2 regions of the Streptomyces sp. NPDC002004 genome follow, and region 1 is predicted to be linked to the other one. Evidence: riboswitches for the same ligand, from Rfam matches in the RefSeq annotation. Region 1 holds a riboswitch; the other holds the start of a gene.
What was found. Region 1 has a riboswitch for S-adenosylmethionine ahead of thrC (threonine synthase). Riboswitches for the same ligand answer to the same signal wherever they lie in the genome.
Positions count from the first base shown of each region.

Region 1 (3,401 bases):
GTCCGCGCCGAGCCCGTGCACGGCGATCTCGGTGTCCCCGGTCCCGCCCGGCAGGGCGGTGCAGCACGCGGTGAACGCGTCCGCCCAGCGCCGGGTCAGGAACCCGGCGTGATCCGCGCCGAGGATGCCCCGCAGCAGCTGTTCCGCGATGTCGTCCGGCAGGATGCGGAAGTAGTCCGGCGGCGCCCACGGCGTGTGCGAGAAGTGCCCGATCCGCAGATCGGGGCGGAGCTCGCGCAGCATCCCGGGCACCAGCGCGAGGTGGTAGTCCTGCACCAGCACCGCCGCTCCCTCGGCGGCCTCCTCGGCGAGCGCATCGGCGAAGGCGCGGTTGTACGTCTCGTAGGAGCGCCACTGGCTCCGGAAGTTCTCGTCGAAGACGGGCTCGAACGGGGTCTGGTACAGCATGTGGTGCACGAACCAGAGCACCGAGTTGGCGATGCCGTTGTACGCGTCGGCGTAAACGTCGGGCGCGATCCCCAGCATCCGTACCCGCTGTCCGCCGGTGTCGGCCGGGTCGAGTATCCCGCCGGTGCGCCGCACCGCTTCACGGTCGCCGTCGCCGAGGGCGGCACACACCCAGACGGCCCCCGCGTCCGGTCCGATGGCGGAGAGTCCCGAGACGAGTCCGCCGCCGCCACGGCGGGCACGCAGCGTTCCGTCGTCGGCGAGGTCGTACGAGACGGGGCCGCGGTTCGAGGCTACGAGAATGCGGGCGTTCTGTGCGTCCTGCGTGGAAGCCATACCGCGAAACCTAGCCCTCCGGGAAAACGCTCAAACGTACGGCCGGGCGCATGGGTGCACACCTGTATACGGTCGGCTCACCCGGGTCACGCGACCCGGCGCGCGATGTACTCCGTGATGTCCACCATCGGCGGACGTTCCTCCGTGTCCACGTCGTGGGTGCGGGGTTCGAACCCGTTCTCGCCCCGTACGAACTGGGTGAGCCGGGGGCGCACGAGGTGTCCGCGTGCGAGCCGCAGCTGTGCGGTCCGGTAGATCGCCGCGGCCATCCGGCCGAGCGCCTGTCCGTCCTGGTGCCGGTGCCGGCGCTCGCCGACGTCGACCTGGGCCAGCGCGTTCAGGCCCACGGTGTGCAGCGAGTCGACGAGCAGGCCGAGCTCGACGCCGTATCCGACGGGGAACGGCAGTCGCTCCAGGAGCGACCTGCGGGCCGCGTACTCGCCGCCCAGCGGCTGCACGAACCCGGCCAGCTGCGGCCAGTGCATGTTCAACAGCGGGCGCGCCATCAGCTCGGTCACCCGTCCGCCCTGCCCGGCGGCGGTCGTGGCGGACGCCGTCCCGTCGGACACGGTGAGCGGCCGGTCGTACATCGCCTTGACGAGGGCGACGTCCGGCTCGGTGAGCAGCGGTCCCACGATCCCGGAGACGAAGTCGGCGGAGAACTCCCTCAGGTCCGCGTCGATGAAACAGACGATGTCGCCCTCGGTGACCAGCAGTGACCGCCACAGCACCTCGCCCTTGCCGGGCAGCGCGGGAATGCGCGGCAGGATGGCGTCCCGGTGCACCACACGGGCGCCGGCGGCGGCCGCGACCTCCGCCGTGCCGTCCGTGGAGCCGGAGTCGACGACGACGAGTTCGTCGACCAGCGGCACCTTCTCGATCAGCTCACGGCGGATGACGGTGACGATGTCGCCGACCGTCTCCTCCTCGTCGAGTGCGGGCAGCACCACGCTCACCGTCAGACCGGTGGCGCGTTTCGCGGCGAGCAGCTGGTGGAGCGGGCGATCGGTCACGGACCAGGAGCGCGTGTCCAGCCAGCGCTCGACCTCTTCCAGCATGGTGCGCGCCCCCTCACTGTGATCGGATGGGATCGTCCGGCGTGATCCATCTCGCGGTTCGGACGACTATCTCAACTGTCCGGGCCTTCGGTTACAGTCTTGAACAACGCGGATGACCATCGCATGTCGGGGGTCGTCCACGACAAATGCACCGGCCCCGTCCCCTCAGGGGGTGCGCCCGGCGCCATACCGCTCATCCAGAGGGGCAGAGGGATACGGCCCGTTGAAGCCCCGGCAACCCTCCAGTCGGTTCTCGTCGTACGCACAGTCGCGAGGCTCCCGGCTAGGGAAGGTGCCAAATCCGTCTCATGACGAGATGCGTCATGAGGAAGATGAGGAGAAAGGGCCTCGCCATCCATGGCTGTACAGACCGTTGCACCCGCCACCGACTCCGTCGATCTGGGCCCGGCATCCGGCCTCTCCTGCCGCGAGTGCGGTGAGCTGTTCCCGCTCGGTCCGATCTTCGCCTGCGAGCTGTGTTTCGGGCCGCTCGAAGTCGCCTACGACCTGCCGAGCGGCGATCCGGAAGCCCTGCGCAAGCAGATCGAGAACGGCCCGGACAGCATCTGGCGCTACGCGCCCCTGCTGCCCGTCCCCGCCGACGTGGCCGACAAGCCGAATCTGAACCCGGGCTGGACCAAGCTCGTCAAGGCCGACAACCTCGCCCGTGAGCTGGGCGTCACCGGCGGCCTGTACGTCAAGGACGACTCCGGCAACCCGACGCACTCCTTCAAGGACCGGGTCGTCGCGCAGGCGCTGGAGGCCGCCCGCGCCTTCGGGTACACCACGCTCTCCTGCTCCTCCACCGGCAACCTCGCGGGTGCCGTCGGCGCCGCCGCCGCCCGCGCCGGCTTCCGCTCCTGCGTGTTCATCCCGCACGACCTGGAGCAGGGCAAGGTCGTCATGGCCGCGGTGTACGGCGGCGAGCTCGTCGGCATCGAGGGCAACTACGACGACGTCAACCGCTTCTGCTCCGAGCTCATCGGCGACCCGGCGGGCGAGGGCTGGGGCTTCGTCAACGTCAATCTGCGTCCGTACTACGGCGAGGGCTCGAAGACGCTCGCGTACGAGATCTGCGAGCAGCTCGGCTGGCGGCTCCCCGACCAGATCGTCATCCCCATCGCCTCCGGCTCCCAGCTCACCAAGATCGACAAGGGTCTCCAGGAGCTGATCAAGCTGGGTCTGGTCGAGGACCGGCCCTACAGGATCTTCGGTGCCCAGGCGGAGGGCTGCTCCCCGGTGTCGGTGGCCTTCAAGGCAGGCCATGACGTCGTGCGCCCGCAGAAGCCGGACACGATCGCCAAGTCGCTCGCCATCGGCAACCCGGCCGACGGCCCGTACGTCCTGGACATCTGCCGCCGCACCGGCGGCGCCGTCGAGGACGTGACGGACGAGCAGATCGTGGACGCGATCAAGCTGCTGGCCCGTACGGAGGGCATCTTCACGGAGACCGCCGGCGGTACGACGCTCGGCGTGGCGAAGAAGCTGATCGAGGCCGGTGTCATCGACCCGTCCCTCACCACGGTCGTCGTCAACACGGGTGACGGCCTGAAGACCCTGGACGCGGTGGCCCCGACGACGGGTATGACCGCAGTCATC
Region 1 is NZ_JBSFDP010000003.1:114,428-117,828, forward strand. Features, by position in the region: gene ACWCP6_RS06470 (alpha,alpha-trehalose-phosphate synthase (UDP-forming)) at 1-744, opposite strand, end outside; gene ACWCP6_RS06475 (glucosyl-3-phosphoglycerate synthase) at 831-1,802, opposite strand; SAM riboswitch class I at 1,993-2,141, shown strand; gene thrC (threonine synthase) at 2,160-3,401, shown strand, end outside.

Region 2 (3,401 bases), on a different contig from region 1:
CTTCACGCTGGGCTTTCTCTACGCGTGGGCCCGGTACGGCAGGCACGGGACGGGCGCCCACGACGGCCCCGCAAGGGCGCTGGGGGGCGAGGGACGGCCGGATAGAGTGAAGGACACAGCGCCGGCCACCGAGGGAGACAGCAAGCCGTGATCACCGCGATCGTGCTCATCAAGACCAGCGTGGACCGCATCCCCGAGATCGCCGAGTCGATCGCCGCGCTGGACAGCGTCAGCGAGGTCTTCTCCGTCACCGGCACCTACGACCTGATCGCCATGGTCCGGGTCAAGGCCCACGACGACCTGGCGGACGTCATCCCCGGCAGGATCAGCAAGATCCCGGGCGTGGAGGCCACGGACACGCATGTCGCGTTCCGGACGTACTCGCAGCACGACCTGGAGGCCGCCTTCGCGATCGGCCTGGACTCGTAGGGCCGCAGGGCCCCGCACCGCGGGGCCGGAGCCCCGTCGCCTGCGCGGTGCGCGGCACGGGTCCGTACGGGCAGCACGGAGCCCCCGGCAGGACGACCGGGGGCTCCTGCGTGTCCGGGGTCAGTGCGCCGCCGTGTCGGGCACGCAGCGGCCGTCCTCGGTGCGGTACGTCCAGCGGGCGCCGTCGCTCACGAGCTCGCCGACGGCACGGACGAACCGCTCCACGTGCTCGTCGGGCGTGCCGGCACCGAAACTCACCCGGATCGCGTTGAGGGACGGCGTGCCGGGTGCGGCCTCGGGGGCGCCGCACTCCCCCGGCTCGTCGGGCTCGCCGCCGAGCAGCGTACGGAGCAGCGGGTGGGCGCAGAACAGGCCGTCGCGCACGCCGATGCCGTACTCGGCGGAGAGCGCCGCGGCGAAGTGGGAGCTGTTCCAGCCCTCGACGACGAACGAGATGACGCCGACCCTGGGCGCGTCGTCGCCGAACAGCGACAACACCTTGACCTGGGGAATCGCGGCGAGTCCGGTGCGCACCTTCGCGATCAGGTCCTGCTCACGGGCGACGAGGGCGTCGAAGCCCGCCTCGGTGAGCGCCTTGCAGGCGGACGCGACCGCATAGGCGCCGATGACGTTCGGCGAACCTGCCTCATGGCGGGCGGCCGTCTCGTGCCACTCCACGTCGACGCCGCCGTCGGCACGCCGCGCCACCGTGCGGCTGGCGCCGCCGCCCGCCAGGTAGGGCTCGGCGGCGCGCAGCCAGTCGGCGCGGCCGGCGAGGACACCGGAGCCGAAGGGTGCGTACAGCTTGTGCCCGGAGAAGGCGACCCAGTCGACGTCCAGGCCGGCGATGTCCACGGGGTGGTGCGGGGCGAGCTGGGCGGCGTCGAGGACGATCCGGGCGCCGTGCGCGTGGGCGACGGCGGCCAGCTCCCGGACCGGCCACAGCTCACCGGTGACGTTCGAGGCGCCGGTGACGCAGACCAGCGCCGGGCCGTCCGGGCGTCCGCCGCCCGGACGGAGCGGGGACCCCGGGGAGGAGCCCTCGTGCTCGGCGAGGGCGCGCTCCAGCGTGCGCACGGCGTCGCCGGGCGTACGGGGGGCGTCGAGGTACGTCACCCGGGCGTCCCGCCACGGCAGCAGCGAGGCGTGGTGCTCGGTCTCGAAGACGAAGACCCGGCAGCCGGCCGGAAGGGCCGCGGCGAGCAGGTTCAGCGAGTCGGTGGTCGACCGGGTGAAGACCACCTGGTCGTCGGCGCGGCAGCCGAGGAACCCGGCGACGGTCTTCCGGGCGTTCTCGAACAGGTCGGTGGACAGCTGGGAGAGGTATCCGGCGCCGCGGTGCACGCTGCCGTAGTACGGGGCGTACGCGGCGACGTCGTCCCAGACGCGCTGCAGGGCGGGCGCGCTGGCGGCGTAGTCCAGTGCCGCGTAGGTGACCTCGCCGCCGGTCACGAGCGGCACGGTGACGTCCCGGCCCAGGACGGGCAGCGGTGCGGTGGCACAGCAGGGGGCGGCGGCGGTGGCAGTGGCGACGGCGGTGTTCGGGCATGCGGACATGGCGGTATCTCCCGGCGGGACAAGGCGAAATGGCTGGGGGACCCCGGCGCGGGTACGGCGTGACACGCCTTCACGGCACGGGGGGGACCTCGACGCACGGCGTCATGGGACGCGCTCGTGCGGAGGTGGGACGGGAAAGGGGCCGACGGCCCTAGCGCATTCGCTTGCTCACGGAGACAGCTCCCTCGAGGCCAGGACCCCAGGGACTGCAAGGGGTCCGCGCTTGCCGCAGGCCTTGCTGCCTGCGACCTGGTCTTCACCCGGGGCACCCCGCCACGGACGGAGGGTTGCCGGACAGCGGGCCGGGGCCGTGTCGCTGTCACTCATGACCTGCCGAAAAACCTACGCGAGCTGATCGTCGCGGTGCAACTCGTGTCCGGATGCCGGGACGTCGGCGCTCCGGCGCACCGCGAACCCCCTGCGGGGCGGTGCGCCGGGCGCGTTGATCCGTGGGACGGGAAGTCCCCTATGCGTTGCTGGCCCGCACCCAGCGGTCCAGGACCCGCTTGGCCGCGCCCGAGTCGATGGACTCGGCGGCGCGGGCGATCCCGGCGCGGAGCTGGTCCGCCAGGGGCTCGTCGGTGGGGTGGAGGGCGACCAGGGCCGCCGCCGAGTTCAGCAGCACGGCGTCGCGCACCGGGCCCGTCTCGCCGGAGAGCAGACGTCTGGCCACATCGGCGTTGTGGGAGGCGTCGGCGCCGCGGAGCGCCTCGACCGGCACCAGCTCGATCCCCACGTCCCGAGGGTCGAAGTGCTGCTCGGCCACCGCCCCGTCGCGGACCACCCATACCTTGGAGGTCGCCGTGGTGGTGAGCTCGTCCAGGCCGTCGTCGCCGCGGAAGACCAGTGCGGAGGAGCCGCGGTCGGCGAGCACACCGGCCACGATGGGCGCCATACGGGCGTCGGCGACCCCGGTCGCCTGCGTCTTCACCCGGGCCGGGTTCGTCAGCGGGCCGAGGAAGTTGAAGACGGTCCGGATCCCCAACTCCTTGCGCGCGAGCGCCACATGACGCAGCGCGGGGTGGAACTTCACCGCGAAGCAGAAGGTGATCCCCGCCTCCTCGGCCACCTCGACGACCCGCTGGGGGGTCAGATCGAGGTTGACGCCCAGCTTCTCCAGGACGTCCGAGGCGCCGGACGCGCTCGATGCTGCGCGGTTGCCGTGCTTGACGACCCGCGCACCGGTGCCGGCGACGACGATCGCCGACATCGTGGAGATGTTGACGGTCTTGGCGCCGTCGCCGCCCGTACCGACGATGTCGACGCTCGGGCCGGGCACGTCGATGGTCCTCGCGTGCGCGTACATGGTGCGGACCAGCCCGGAGATCTCCTCGACGGTCTCCCCCTTGGCACGCAGTGCCACCACGAACCCGGCGATCTGCGCGTCCGTGGCCTCGCCCCTCAGGATCCGGTCC
Region 2 is NZ_JBSFDP010000001.1:19,775-23,175, forward strand. Features, by position in the region: gene ACWCP6_RS00085 (rhomboid family intramembrane serine protease) at 1-151, shown strand, start outside; gene ACWCP6_RS00090 (Lrp/AsnC family transcriptional regulator) at 148-429, shown strand; gene ACWCP6_RS00095 (aminotransferase class V-fold PLP-dependent enzyme) at 550-1,986, opposite strand; SAM riboswitch class IV at 2,201-2,317, opposite strand; gene trpD (anthranilate phosphoribosyltransferase) at 2,453-3,401, opposite strand, start outside.
Region 2: linked by a shared signal. The riboswitch ahead of ACWCP6_RS00095 (aminotransferase class V-fold PLP-dependent enzyme) and the one ahead of thrC (threonine synthase) in region 1 are both predicted to bind S-adenosylmethionine.